4 regions of the Streptomyces sp. NPDC001507 genome follow, and region 2 is predicted to be linked to each of the others. Evidence: riboswitches for the same ligand, from Rfam matches in the RefSeq annotation. Region 2 holds a riboswitch; each other region holds the start of a gene.

Region 1 (3,213 bases), on a different contig from region 2:
AACTCGAGGCCCTTGGCGGTGTGCAGGGTCATCAGGGTGATGACGCCGTCGCCGTTCTCGTCCTCGTCGGGGATCTGGTCGGAGTCGGCGACCAGGGCCACCCGCTCCAGGAAGTCGGCGAGGCCGCCGGACTGCTCGCCCTCGCCGGACTCCTGCTCGAACTCCAGGGCCACGGAGGCGAGTTCCTGGAGGTTCTCGATACGGGTCTCGTCCTGCGGGTCCGTGGAGTTCTGCAACTCGGCCAGGTATCCGGTGCGTTCGTAGATCGCCTCCAGCACCGTGGCGGGTCCGGCGCCGGACTCCACGACCGTACGGAGGTCCTCCATCAGCGTGTTGAACCGCTTGACCGCGTTCGTCGACCGCGCGGCCATGCCGTACGCCTCGTCGACCCGCTTGAGCGCCTGCGGGAAGCTGATCTTCTCGCGCTGCGCGAGGGCGTCGATCATCGCCTCCGCGCGGTCGCCGATGCCGCGCTTGGGGACGTTGAGGATGCGCCGGAGCGGGACGGAGTCCTCCGGGTTGGCCAGCACCCGCAGGTACGCCAGGACGTCCCGGACCTCCTTGCGCTCGTAGAAGCGGACGCCGCCGACCACCTTGTAGGGCAGGCCGACCCGGATGAAGATCTCCTCGAAGACACGGGACTGCGCGTTGGTGCGGTAGAAGACGGCGACATCGCCGGCCTTCGCCTCGCCCGCGTCCGTCAGACGGTCTATCTCCTCGGCGACGAACTGCGCCTCGTCGTGCTCGGTGTCGGCGACGTAGCCGGTGATCTGCGCGCCCGCGCCCGCGTTGGTCCACAGGTTCTTCGGGCGGCGGGACTCGTTGCGCTCGATGACCGCGTTGGCGGCGGAGAGGATCGTCTGCGTGGAGCGGTAGTTCTGCTCCAGGAGGATCGTCGTCGCGTTCGGGTAGTCCTCCTCGAACTGGAGGATGTTGCGGATCGTGGCGCCCCGGAAGGCGTAGATCGACTGGTCGGCGTCACCGACGACGCAGAGCTCGGCGGGCGGCAGGTCGTGCTCGCCGGGCGGGGTGTCCTCCTCGTGTGCGCCGGTGCCGACCAGCTCGCGCACGAGGGCGTACTGGGCGTGGTTGGTGTCCTGGTACTCGTCGACCAGGACGTGCCGGAAGCGGCGGCGGTAGTGCTCGGCGACGTCCGGGAAGGCGCGCAGCAGGTTGACCGTCGTCATGATCAGGTCGTCGAAGTCGAGGGCGTTCGCCTCGCGCAGCCGCGACTGGTACAGGGCGTAGGCCTGGGCGAGGGTCTTCTCGAAGCCGTCGCTCGCCCGGGCGGCGAAGTCCTCCTCGTCGACCAGCTCGTTCTTGAGGTTGCTGACCTGGGCGCTGAACGACTTCGGCGGGAAGCGCTTGGGGTCGAGGTCCAGGTCGCGGCAGACCAGGGCCATCAGGCGCTTGGAGTCGGCGGCGTCGTAGATCGAGAAGGAGGAGGTGAAGCCGAGCTTCTTGCTCTCCCGGCGCAGGATCCGCACGCAGGCGCTGTGGAAGGTCATCACCCACATGGCGTTCGCGCGCGGGCCGACGAGGTGCTCGACGCGCTCCTTCATCTCGCCCGCGGCCTTGTTGGTGAAGGTGATCGCGAGGATCTGACCCGGGTGCACCTGGCGCGCGCCGAGCAGGTGTGCGATGCGGTGGGTGAGCACGCGCGTCTTGCCGGAACCGGCGCCGGCCACGATGAGCAGCGGGGAGCCTGCGTGCACGACGGCGGCCCGCTGGTTGTCGTTCAGCCCCTCCAGGAGCGCGGCCGGGTCCAGGGCCGGGCGGGCGGCGCCGTCGCGGTAGTAGGCGTCCCGGTCCGGGGGCACGTCGAACTTCCCGCCGAACAGATCGTCCGGAACCGACTCCGGAGCGTGCTCGTCCTCGGGCGGCGGCGGGGGTTCCTCGTCGTGGCCGCGGGGGGCCTGGAGGCTCGCCAGGAAGCTGTCGTCAAAGAGGCTGCTCATCGCTCTCCGAGTCTAGGGCGCGCCACCGACAACCGGCCGCCACCCCGAAAACTCGCCCCCGTGACCGAACGGATCCCCTCCGTCACAGCAGGTGGACGCGCGTCCCGCAGCCGCCGACGCCCACCCCGGACCTTTGGATCCCTCCCGCCCGGAACCTTTGGATCCGCCCGGGCAAGTCACCCATAACCCCCCAGATCGCCCCGCCTGAGCAGAGCACAACGCCCAGGTCACGAAAATGTATCGGGCATATCGCACATCAAACTTCACAGAGACCACACGAGTTGGCTAGCGTGCCGGGCAGGCCGTACGACCCCCACCGGCGAACGTCGCCGGGCCGCACGGCCTCCGCCGAGTCCGGGGCGCCACCGCGCATCCGGAGCCGGGGACCCACACCGATCCCGGGGTGAATCGGTCCCGCCTCCCCTCCGGGGACGGACCGTAGGGCAACCCTTCCGACCCACCCGCCCGAACCCGACAGCTAACTCGGTAGGCGGAACACCGGAAGGAGTCGCCCCCGTTGGCGTCGCACCGCAAGTCCCGGCCGTCAGGAGCGCGCGCGGCAGGCATACGCACCCCCGCGCTGGCCACCGCAACCCTCACCTCCATGGCCCTGTTCTCCCAGTCGGCCGAGGCCGCGCCCGCCGAGGACGGCAAGCCGAGCCTGGAGGAGGTCGAGAAGAAGGTCGACGCCCTCTACCGGCAGGCGGAGTCGGCGACCGAGAAGTACAACGCGGCCAAGGAGCGCACCGGCAGACAGCGCAAGCAGGTCGACACCCTGCTCGACGACGTCGCCAGACGCACCGAACGGCTCAACAAGGCGCGTGAGGAACTGGGTTCGTTCGCCGCGGCCCAGTACCGGACCGGCGCGAGCGTTCCCGACACCGCGACCTTCCTGCTCGCGGACAGCCCCCAGGGCTACTTCGACCAGGACCAGCTGATGAGCCGCCTGACCTCGCGCCAGAAGGGCGCGGTCGACGACTACGTCACCCAGCAGGCCGCGACCATGAAGAAGCGGCAGGAGGCCACCCGGAGCCTCGAGGCGCTCACCGGGACGCAGGACGACCTCAAGGCCGCCAAGACCACCGTGCAGACGAAGCTGGCCTCCGCGCGGGAGCTGCTGTCGCAGCTGACGGCCGCGGAGAAGGCCCGGCTGGCGGTGATCGAGAAGCGGCAGCAGGAGGAGGCGGCCCGCAAGGCGGCGGAGCTGGCGAAGCAGCAGGCCGCCGCTGCCGGCCGGGAGGCCTCGTCGTCCGCG
Region 2 (3,213 bases):
TTCCACCCCCAGCCGCAGCCCGGCGAGGCCAAGCCCTGGGCCTTCCCGGCACCCGACCGCGGCACCCTGGACAACGGCCTGACCGTGCTGCACTGCCACCGCCCCGGTCAGCAGGTCGTCGCCGTCGAGGTGCTCCTGGACGCGCCCCTGGACGCCGAGCCGGCCGGCCTGGACGGCGTCGCCACGATCATGGCGCGCGCCTTCTCCGAGGGCACCGACAAGCACTCCGCCGAGGAGTACGCCGCCGAGCTCGAGCGGGCCGGGGCCACCCTCGACGCGCACGCCGACCACCCCGGCGTCCGGATCAGCCTGGAGGTCCCGGCCTCCCGGCTCGCCAAGGGCCTCGGGCTGCTCTCCGACGCCCTGCGGGCGCCCGCCTTCGCCGAGAGCGAGGTCGAGCGGCTGGTCCGCAACCGCCTCGACGAGATCCCGCACGAGCTGGCCAACCCCAGCCGCCGCGCCGCCAAGGAGCTCTACAAGGAGCTGTTCCCGTCGACCGCGCGGATGTCCCGGCCGCGCCAGGGCACCGAGGACACCGTCGAGAAGATCGACGCGGCCGCCGTCCGTGCCTTCTACGACCGGCACGTGCGCCCCGCCACGGCCACGGCGGTCGTCGTCGGCGACCTGACCGGCATCGACCTGGACGAGCTGCTCGGCGAGACCCTGGGCGCCTGGCGCGGCTCCACCGCGCAGCCCCGCCCGGTCCCGGCGGTGACGGCCGACGACACCGGCCGGGTCGTCATCGTGGACCGCCCCGGCGCCGTCCAGACCCAGCTGCTCATCGGCCGCGTCGGCCCCGACCGGCACGACCGGGTCTGGCCCGCCCAGGTGCTCGGCACCTACTGCCTGGGCGGCACCCTCACCTCCCGCCTGGACCGCGTCCTGCGCGAGGAGAAGGGCTACACCTACGGCGTCCGTTCCTTCGGGCAGGTCCTGCGGTCCGCCCCCGACGGCACCGGCGCCTCGATGCTCGCCATCAGCGGCTCCGTGGACACCCCGAACACCGGCCCGGCCCTGTCGGACCTGTGGACGGTGCTGCGCACGCTCGCCGCCGGGGGCCTCACGGACGCCGAGCGCGACGTGGCCGTGCAGAACCTCGTCGGGGTGGCGCCGCTCAAGTACGAGACGGCGGCGGCCGTCGCGGGCACCCTGGCCGATCAGGTCGAGCAGTACCTGCCCGACGACTTCCAGGCCACGCTGTACCGCCAACTGGCCGCCACCGGCACCGTGGAGGCCACCGCGGCGGTCGTGAACGCCTTCCCGGTGGACCGCCTGGTGACGGTCCTCGTCGGGGACGCGGCGCAGATCAAGGAGCCCGTGGAGGCCCTCGGGATCGGCGAAGTCACGGTCGTCGCCGCCGAGTAGCGGCACGCGCGTGCGGAGCCCTGGTGACCACCCGGTCACCAGGGCTCTGGAATGTCCGAATTGGGGCGGAGGTTGCCTGTCTGCCCTGTGGGATGTGCGACAAAAACCGTGATCCGTTTGAGCATTGAAGGTGGGCCCTCGTAGGTTCTTCCGGGCTGTCCGTCAGGCATCGCGCCGCGTCCGCGGCACCGGACAGCCATCGCCGAGTCCCCGTACGGCGCGAGCCAGGGGAGCCGGGGACCCACGCAGTCCCTGGGGTGAATCGGGCGCCCGCGCATGTCGCGAGGGGGTCCGTAGGAGACCTTCCTGCTCCGAACCCGTCAGCTAACCCGGTAGGCGAGAGGGAAGGAAAGGACCAGCCTCTACATGGCGTTCATGTGCGCCTCCGGGAAGCACCGTCGTCCCGGCCGGGTGAAGCGCACCACCGCGCAGGCCGCCGGCATCGCGGCCCTCACCACCACGGGTGTCATCGGCACCGTCTCCGCAGCCCCGGCGGTCGCCGCCGAGAACTCCGTGGAGCAGACCGGCCTCACCCCGGTCATCACGATCAGCGACTCCGTCGCCGAGCAGATCGACGCCCAGGCCGTCGCCCAGAAGGCGGTCGCCGAGCGCAAGGCGGCCGAGGAGGCCGCCCGGAAGAAGGCCGCGGAGCAGGCCAAGAAGGAGCGTGCTGCCAAGGCGCGCGCCGCCCGCGAGGCCGAGCGCAAGCGCCTCAACACCTTCGTCGCGCCGATCAGCGGCTCCTACGTCTCCACCGGCTACAAGACCGGCGGCTCCCTGTGGTCCTCCGGTGCCCACACCGGCATCGACTTCCACGCAGCGAGCGGTACGGTCGTGCACGCGGTCGGCACCGGCACGGTCGTCTCCACCGGCTGGGGCGGGGCGTACGGCAACGAGATCGTCATCAAGATGGCCGACGGCATGTACACCCAGTACGGCCACCTCTCGTCCATCGGCGTCTCGGTGGGGCAGCAGGTCACGCCGGGCCAGCAGATCGGGCTCTCCGGCGCGACCGGCAACACGACCGGCCCCCACCTCCACTTCGAGGCCCGTACGACCCCCGAGTACGGCTCCGACGTCGACCCGGTCGCCTACCTCCGCAAGCACGGCGTGAACGTCTGAGGGAGCCGGACGGCTGCGCTGAGGCCGACGTGGCCTCGGCCGGGTGCGGGTGCGTGGGGGTTGCTCGCGCAGTTCCCCGCGCCCCTTTCAGGGGCGTCACGGGCAGCGCCCCTTCAGGGGCGCGGGGAACTGCGCGACCGGCCACGACGCGCCCGCAGCCGACCACCGTGCGACAACAACTCGTGAGAAGTTCCGCAGCCCCGGCCCGTGCGCCGGGGCTTTCGTCGTTTTCGTGCCGCTGCTGTCCAAAATATATCCCTGGATTCCGGCCCCCCTTCGGAAATTCCGGCTCATTGCAATAGAGTCACGGAACGAGCGCCACTCGGCGGCGTTTCACGGGGATTAAGGCGGAGGTCGGACATGCGTATTCCGGCGCACTCGGTATGCACGGCGATCCGGGACGACATCGTCGCGGGTGTCTACGAGCGGGGCAGCCGGCTCACCGAGGAACTCCTGGCCCGTCGTTACGGGGTCTCGCGCGTCCCCGTCCGTGAGGCCCTGCGCACCCTGGAGGCCGAGGGCTTCGTGGTGACGCGCCGGCACGCGGGCGCGTGCGTGGCCGAACCGACCGAGCAGGAGGCCGCCGACCTGCTGGAGATGCGCATGCTCCTGGAGCCGCTCGGCGCCTCCCGGGCCGCCCAGCGCCGCACCGAGGCCCACCTCAAGGTGCTGCGCGGACTGGTCAGGCTGGGGCAGGAGCGGGCCCGGCGGGGCAACAGCGAGGAT
Region 3 (3,213 bases), on a different contig from region 2:
GGACGCGGCGATGTGCCGGACCTTGCCCGCCCGCACCAGCTCGTCCAGCGCGCCGATGATCTCCTCGACCGGGATCTCGGGCTTGTCGAAGTGCGTGTAGTACAGGTCGATCCGGTCGGTGCCGAGACGGCGCAGGGACGCGTCGGCGGCGGCCTTGATGTTGGCGGCGGACAGGCCCTGGTACTCGGGGTGCTGGCTGACCTTCGTCGCGATGACGACGTCGTCGCGGTTGCCGCGCGCCTTCACCCACTTCCCGATGATGGTCTCGGACTCGCCGCCCTTGTTGCCCTCGATCCACGCCGTGTACGAGTCGGCGGTGTCGACGAAGTTGCCGCCCGCGGCGGTGTACGCGTCGAGGACGGCGAAGGAGGTGGCCTCGTCGGCGGTCCAGCCGAAGACGTTGCCGCCGAGGGCGAGCGGGAAGACCTCGAGGTCGGAGGAGCCGAGTTTGCGAAGAGCAGTCATGCTCCACTTCAACACGGGCCGCCCGGGGACCCATCCCCGTCGAGTACGAAGTTCTCGTAAAAGCGGAATCCGTGGTTCGGCACGCCGGCGGCCCTGACGCCGGGGGTTGTCGTCAGGGCCGCCGGGAGCCGGTCGGTGCGGTACGGGCCGGGGTCAGGGGTTGAGGCCCTTGCCGCGCAGCCAGGGCATGGGGTCGATGGCAGTGGCCTGGCCGTTCGGGTGGACCTCCAGGTGGAGGTGCGGGCCGGTCACGTTGCCGGTGGCGCCCACGCGGCCGATGACGTCGCCGGTGGCGACCTTCTGGCCGACCTTGACGCCGATCGAGGACTGGTGGCAGAACCACAGCTCGGTGCCGTCGTCGAGGGTGATGATCGTGCGGTAGCCGTAGGAGCCGGCCCAGCCCGCCTCGGTGACCGTGCCGCTGTGCACGGCCTTGATCAGCGTGCCGGTGGGCGCGGCGAAGTCGAGGCCGGTGTGGTAGCCGGAGGCCCACATGGAGCCGGCCTGGCCGAAGGTGCCGGTGATCGTGTACGAGACGACGGGCAGCGTGTACTGCTTGGCCAGCTCGGCGAGGCGGGCCTGCTCGGCCTTCTGCTTCGCGGAGGCCTCGGCCTTCTCCTTGGCGTCGGCGGCTTTGGCGGCGGCCGCCTTCTCCGCCTTGGCCTCGGCGTCCGCGATCGCCTTGTCGGCGGCGGCGACGGCCTTGGCACTGGCCTTGGTGTCGAGCTGGTTCTGCTGCTGCGCGGCCTGGGCGATGATCCGGCTGCGCAGCGCCTCGCCGGCGTCGGACGAGGAGGAGTCCGCGTCGGTGGCCGTCGTCGTGGTGACGCTGCTGAGCGCGGTCTGGGTGGCCTGGTGGCCGCTGCCCTCGCCGAGCAGGGCGTCGACCGAGGAGGGCAGGTCGGGCAGCGAGATGGAGACCGGCGGCTTGCCGGTGTTGGCGCTGGCCATGCCGCCCGCGCCGACGGCGGCTATGACGCCGACACCGAGAACCGTGGAGCTGCGGGCGAGCCCGCCGCCCTTCTGCTTGGCGACCCGGTGCCGGCCGCGGGCCGCGGAGAGGGACTCCTCGGTGGGGTTCCACTCCTCGAAGGGGCCCTCGTCGGCGCTGTAGCCGCCGTACGCGAAGGTCTCGGGCCGGCGCTGGCTGGGCACGAACGGGGCTGTCGGAGCAGGCGGGTTGGACGCCACGCGGGCGCACTCCTTTCCTTCCGCCGCCTACCGGGTTAGCTGACGGGTTCGGAGCGGGAAGGTCTCCTACGCGCGTATACCGGCCGTTTCCTACCCGGCGGTAGCCGTGCGATTCACCCCAAGGTGGTGGTTCCCCGGTTCCCTTGCGGGATTCGGCGCGTGCGCACGGAGCCGTCGCGGGTGACGGCTGGGACGACCGCGCTGCGTTATCGAACGTTAATAGACCCGGCTACCAGATTCCAAGCAGTTCGTCTTGATCATTAAGCTTTCAAAGCTTGGACTTACCTGCCGCGACCGGTCAAAATCGGTCGAGTCGACGGGGCGCGCTGCTCAGCTCAGGAGTCACACAGGTTTTGATGGTGACTCAGTTGTTATGCGCAGGGCGGTCGCTCGGACACCGAGCGTGACCGCCCGCCGTTCAGGGCCGTCGTACGGCGAGCAGCGCCATGTCGTCCGTCATGCCGCCGCCGGTGTGCCGGCGCACCTCGGCCGCGAGCCGGGCCACCAGGGCGCCGGGGGCGATGGCGGTACGGCCGGTCAGCCGCCGCTGCGGGTCGTAGAACCGGCCGTGCGCGTCCCGTGCCTCGGAGAGGCCGTCGGTGTGCAGCAGCAGCGTGGCGCCACTCGGGAACGCGTGCTCGGCCGCCCGGTCGGGCCACGTCCCCAACTCGCCCATCCCGAGCGGCAGCGCGGCCTCCGGCGCCCGCACCGGGCACACCTCGCCGTCGCCGTGCAGCAGCAGGGGCGGCGGATGCCCGCGGTTGACGAGCCGCAGCGTGCCGTCGCCGTGCGGGAGTTCGGCGAGTACGGCGGTGGTGAACCCCTCGTGGGCGTCGATGCCGCCGCGCCGGACGCCCTCGCGCGCCAGCGCCCGCTCCAGCCGGCCGGCCACCGCCTCCAGCGTGGCCTCCTGCTCGGCGGCCTCCCGGAAGGCGCCGATGACCACGGCGACGGCGGCGACCGCGCCCATCCCCTTGCCGCGGACGTCGCCGACGACCAGCCGCACGCCGTACGGGGTGTCCTGGACGGCGTACAGGTCGCCGCCGACGAAGGTGCCCTCCTGGGCCGCCTCGTACCGGGCGGCGATCTCGAAGCTGCCGATCCGCTCGGCCGGCTCGGGCAGCACGGCCCGCTGGGCGGCCTCGGCGACTTCGCGGGCCGTCGCGAGGCGCTGGTCGCCGAGGCGGACGATCCGGTTGATGCCGGCGGCGAGGGCGGAAACGGTGATCACCGTGAGGATCTCGGTGACGGCGTCGGCGTCCGGGAGCACGGCGAACCGCGCGTGCACGGCGTAGGTGGCCAGGAGCGCGGCCAGGCCGGTGAGGAGGGTGGTGCGCAGCGAGGAGAGGGGCGCGGCGATCAGCGGGGCAGCCGTGAAGAAGGGGACCGCGGTGAAGGGCGCGGGGGTGAGGAGGTCGTAACAGACGCCGGCGCAGATCAGCAGCGCGGGCAGGAAGCGGGCGAGGATCCGGGCGGCCGCCGGACCGCGCCGCTCCGCCTCCGCACGGCCCACCACGCGACCCCCCTGCCGTCCCATGTCCTCGATGCGGTCGCCGT
Region 4 (3,213 bases), on a different contig from region 2:
GCTGATCACACCGCCGCCCGACGACTTGGTGGTCGACGTCTTCTTCGGCGACGGGGTCGCGTAGACCCTCGGCAGCCCGGTGGAGCCGGATCCGGAGCCGGAGCCAGGGGCGGTGGCGGTGGCGGTGGCGGTCTCCGTGGCCGGGGTGCCGGCCGGGGGCTCGGACGACGGCTGGTCCGACGACGGCTGCTGGGTCGCCGGCTCGGACGGCTCGGCGCTCTGCGTCTCGGCCGGCGGCTCGGACGGGCTCGCGGTCTCGCTCGGCCGGGACGGCTCCGCGCTCTGGGACGGCGGCTGCTCGTCGGCGCCCGCGCCGCACTTGCGGCCGGAGTTGATGCAGTCGACCATCTTCCGCATCAGGCTCTCGTCGAAGACGTTGATGAAGTCTCCGTGGTCGGTGACCGGCTTGTGCAGCTGCTCGGGGAACGAGTCCACCGCGAACAGCGGGACCGTACGGCCGCCGTCCTGGAGGCTCGGCGCGGCCACGGCGTAGACGATGCGCTGCACCAGCTGCGGGATGGCCTGGAAACCGGCCGGGCAGCTGCCGTCGGGGCCTTCGAACGCCACGTGGGTGCGGTGGTTGGCGCTGTCGATGTTCCGGCCGTCCCAGCAGCTCTGGAACCGGAACGTGCGCACGACGTCACTGCCGGAGGGGCAGAGCGGGTACTTGTCCTTGAGCTGCCGGTCCTCGTAACCGGTGCAGCTCCAGGAGGCGTTGGCGTTGGCCGGGCCGTTGACGAACGCCTTGGCGTCGCCGGTGATGATGCGCAGCAGCCGTGGCATCTCGGTGACCTTGGAGGTGGGGTTGCCCTCGAAGGTCAGCGTGACCTGCTTCGCCGTGACGATCTGCCCGGCGTTGCCCTCGGTGCCGCCGCCCGGCTTGTCGGCGTCCCGTTCCTGCTTGCCGTTCTGCAGCCGCAGCACGGGCCAGTAGTACGTGGACTTGTCGCCCTGGTCCGCACAGCTGGTCTGCGCGTTGGCCAGGTCCTGGTCGCTGGCGAAGGCGTTGTTGGACTGGTTGCCGATGTAGTCGTGGAAGTGGTGGGCGCCGTTGGAGACGCCGGGCGCGACGATGACGTTGTCCGAGTTGAACAGGCCGTTCGCGTTGACGCCGCAGCTGGAGGAGAAGGTGCCGGTGGAGCCGCCGGGCTGCTCGGCCGGGGTGGAGACGTTGGGCTGGACCGAGGTGATGTCCGCGTAGTCGGCGGCGACCGGCCCGTTGCCGCCCTGGCCGCCGGCGCCGGTGCCCTGGCTCGGCGCGGCGCTGCCCTGGCCGCTCTGGCTCGGCGTGGCACTGCCCTGGGGAGCCGCCGACTGCCCGGCGTCCTGGTTCGAGGAGCGCAGGGTGCAGGCGGCGAGGTCGTCGAGGCCCTGCGGGCGGTCGCCCTCACGGCCGATGGCGTCGGCGATGCGCTGGAGCGACTCGGACCGCTCCGCCTTCAGCGGGTCGATGATCGTCTGGCCGGCGAAGCCGGGGTTCTGCTCGATCTCGGCCGCGGACTGGGTGAGTTGCTGGTAGGCGGCGGCGATCTGCTGGTCCAGCTGGGCGAGTTCACGGTCGACGTCCGCCCGGGCGCCGTCGGGAACCGCGGTCAGCCGGCTGCCGACGTCGGGGCAGTAGATCGTGGGCGCGGACAGCACCTGGCCGGTGGCGACCTGCCCCTGGCCACCGCCGTTCTCGGTGGCCGAGGCATAGACGTTCACCGCGACCAGTCCTCCGCCGCCGAGCATCAGGGCGACCGCTGCGAAGGTCGCGCGCTGTGCGCCGGTCGGGCGTCTGCGCCTGTTGCGTCTCAAGGTCGTTCCCCTGCGTGTCGTGGGCGGCCGGGCATGGAAATCCCCCGCTCTATACGGCCCACGGCGCCACCGTGTTCAACAGACCCACGAATTCACGGTGACCTCACAGAAAGCGCGTGCACCGGAACAGGCGAACGCGACCGACGGCAACGCCCCGGTGACCCTGCGAATGCAATGGATGCGCGCGAAATGCCGTTCCGTACGGTCGAGTTCCGAACGCTAAGACGAACATCACAAATACGTATCGGACATTAGCCACTTCAACCTTCACACGAGTGACACAAGTTGGCTAAGTTGACGGGCAAGCCGCTCGGCTCCCCCCGGCGAATCCCGTCGGGCCGCGCGGCCTCCGCCGAGTCCGGTGCCCCTCAGGGGCTGATCCGGAGCCGGGGACCCAACCGACCACTGGGGTGAATCGGCCGCCGTCCGCAAGGGCAAAGGCCGTAGGGCATGCCTTCCGGATTCGACCGCCCGAACCCGACAGCTAACCCGGTAGGCGGAGTACGGAAGGAGCACGACCCCTCAATGGCGCCCGAGAGCCGTGACGAGGTTCGACAGCGGATCGACAGCCTCTACGACCAGGCCGAGAACGCCACCGGGAACTACAACGCCACCCGTGCGATGAGCGGGGGCTCGCGCTCACGCGGCGTCCCGCTGTTCAAACGGCCCCGTCGTGACGACCCGGGCCTCGACAACATCGCCCGGGAGTGGTTCGAGGGGGCGCGCTCGAAGCTCGGGCCGAGCGTTCCGGCCGCGCTGCCCTCCGACCGGCAGCCCGCCCGGTCCGGCCCGCGGCGGCCCGTCAGCGCCATGGCCGCCGACCTCCTCGGCCAGCTGGAGGACTCCGGCCCGGCCCGGCTGGAGCTGACCGCGGGACCGTCCGCACAGAGCGAGATCGAGGTCGTCCGCGAGCTGCCGGCGCGCCCGAAGCTGGAGTTGACGGCCGGGTCCGCCGCAGCGCTGCCCGCGGGGACCCCGGGTGCGCCCAGGGCGCTGCCCGCCGCCGGGCAGCAGCGGCCCACGCCGGGTGCCTCGAAGACCAGGAACCAGCTCAAGCTCGCCAAGGCGCGCGAGGTGCTGTCCCAGCGCACCGGTCAGCGCGCGATCGCCGCCCTCGACGCGGCCCCGGCCCCTGTCACCCAGGGTGTTCCGCAGTCGCCCAGCCCCTGGCCGGCGCCCGAGGCCCAGGCCCCGCCGCAGCAGTGGCAGGCTCCCGCCGCCGGCATACCGAACCAGCGCACCGGCAGCGGCTCCGCCCGGTCCGACTCCCCTGCCGCCACCCGCGCGCTCCCGGCGGTGACCGAGACGGGCGGCATCCCGATCGTGTCCCCTTCGGACACCGGTACCTTCCGCATCATGACCCCGGGGGGTGCCGACCGTGCCCCGACCCGGGCCGCGGCCGACATGGGCGGTTTC

What was found. Region 2 has a riboswitch for cyclic di-AMP ahead of ACFY0K_RS40220 (M23 family metallopeptidase). Riboswitches for the same ligand answer to the same signal wherever they lie in the genome.
Region 1: linked by a shared signal. The riboswitch ahead of ACFY0K_RS29390 (NlpC/P60 family protein) and the one ahead of ACFY0K_RS40220 (M23 family metallopeptidase) in region 2 are both predicted to bind cyclic di-AMP.
Region 3: linked by a shared signal. The riboswitch ahead of ACFY0K_RS31980 (M23 family metallopeptidase) and the one ahead of ACFY0K_RS40220 (M23 family metallopeptidase) in region 2 are both predicted to bind cyclic di-AMP.
Region 4: linked by a shared signal. The riboswitch ahead of ACFY0K_RS03225 (NlpC/P60 family protein) and the one ahead of ACFY0K_RS40220 (M23 family metallopeptidase) in region 2 are both predicted to bind cyclic di-AMP.

Annotation. Positions count from the first base shown of each region.
Region 1 covers NZ_JBIAVV010000009.1:418,007-421,219, reverse strand. Annotated here, with positions in the region: gene pcrA (DNA helicase PcrA) at 1-1,958, opposite strand, end outside; cyclic di-AMP (ydaO/yuaA leader) riboswitch at 2,295-2,468, shown strand; gene ACFY0K_RS29390 (NlpC/P60 family protein) at 2,476-3,213, shown strand, end outside.
Region 2 covers NZ_JBIAVV010000015.1:143,357-146,569, reverse strand. Annotated here, with positions in the region: gene ACFY0K_RS40225 (M16 family metallopeptidase) at 1-1,365, shown strand, start outside; cyclic di-AMP (ydaO/yuaA leader) riboswitch at 1,556-1,719, shown strand; gene ACFY0K_RS40220 (M23 family metallopeptidase) at 1,732-2,487, shown strand; gene ACFY0K_RS40215 (GntR family transcriptional regulator) at 2,848-3,213, shown strand, end outside.
Region 3 covers NZ_JBIAVV010000010.1:465,960-469,172, reverse strand. Annotated here, with positions in the region: gene ACFY0K_RS31985 (aldo/keto reductase) at 1-465, opposite strand, end outside; gene ACFY0K_RS31980 (M23 family metallopeptidase) at 619-1,656, opposite strand; cyclic di-AMP (ydaO/yuaA leader) riboswitch at 1,664-1,824, opposite strand; gene ACFY0K_RS31975 (PP2C family protein-serine/threonine phosphatase) at 2,075-3,193, opposite strand.
Region 4 covers NZ_JBIAVV010000001.1:697,854-701,066, reverse strand. Annotated here, with positions in the region: gene ACFY0K_RS03230 (DUF1996 domain-containing protein) at 1-1,731, opposite strand, end outside; cyclic di-AMP (ydaO/yuaA leader) riboswitch at 2,138-2,312, shown strand; gene ACFY0K_RS03225 (NlpC/P60 family protein) at 2,323-3,213, shown strand, end outside.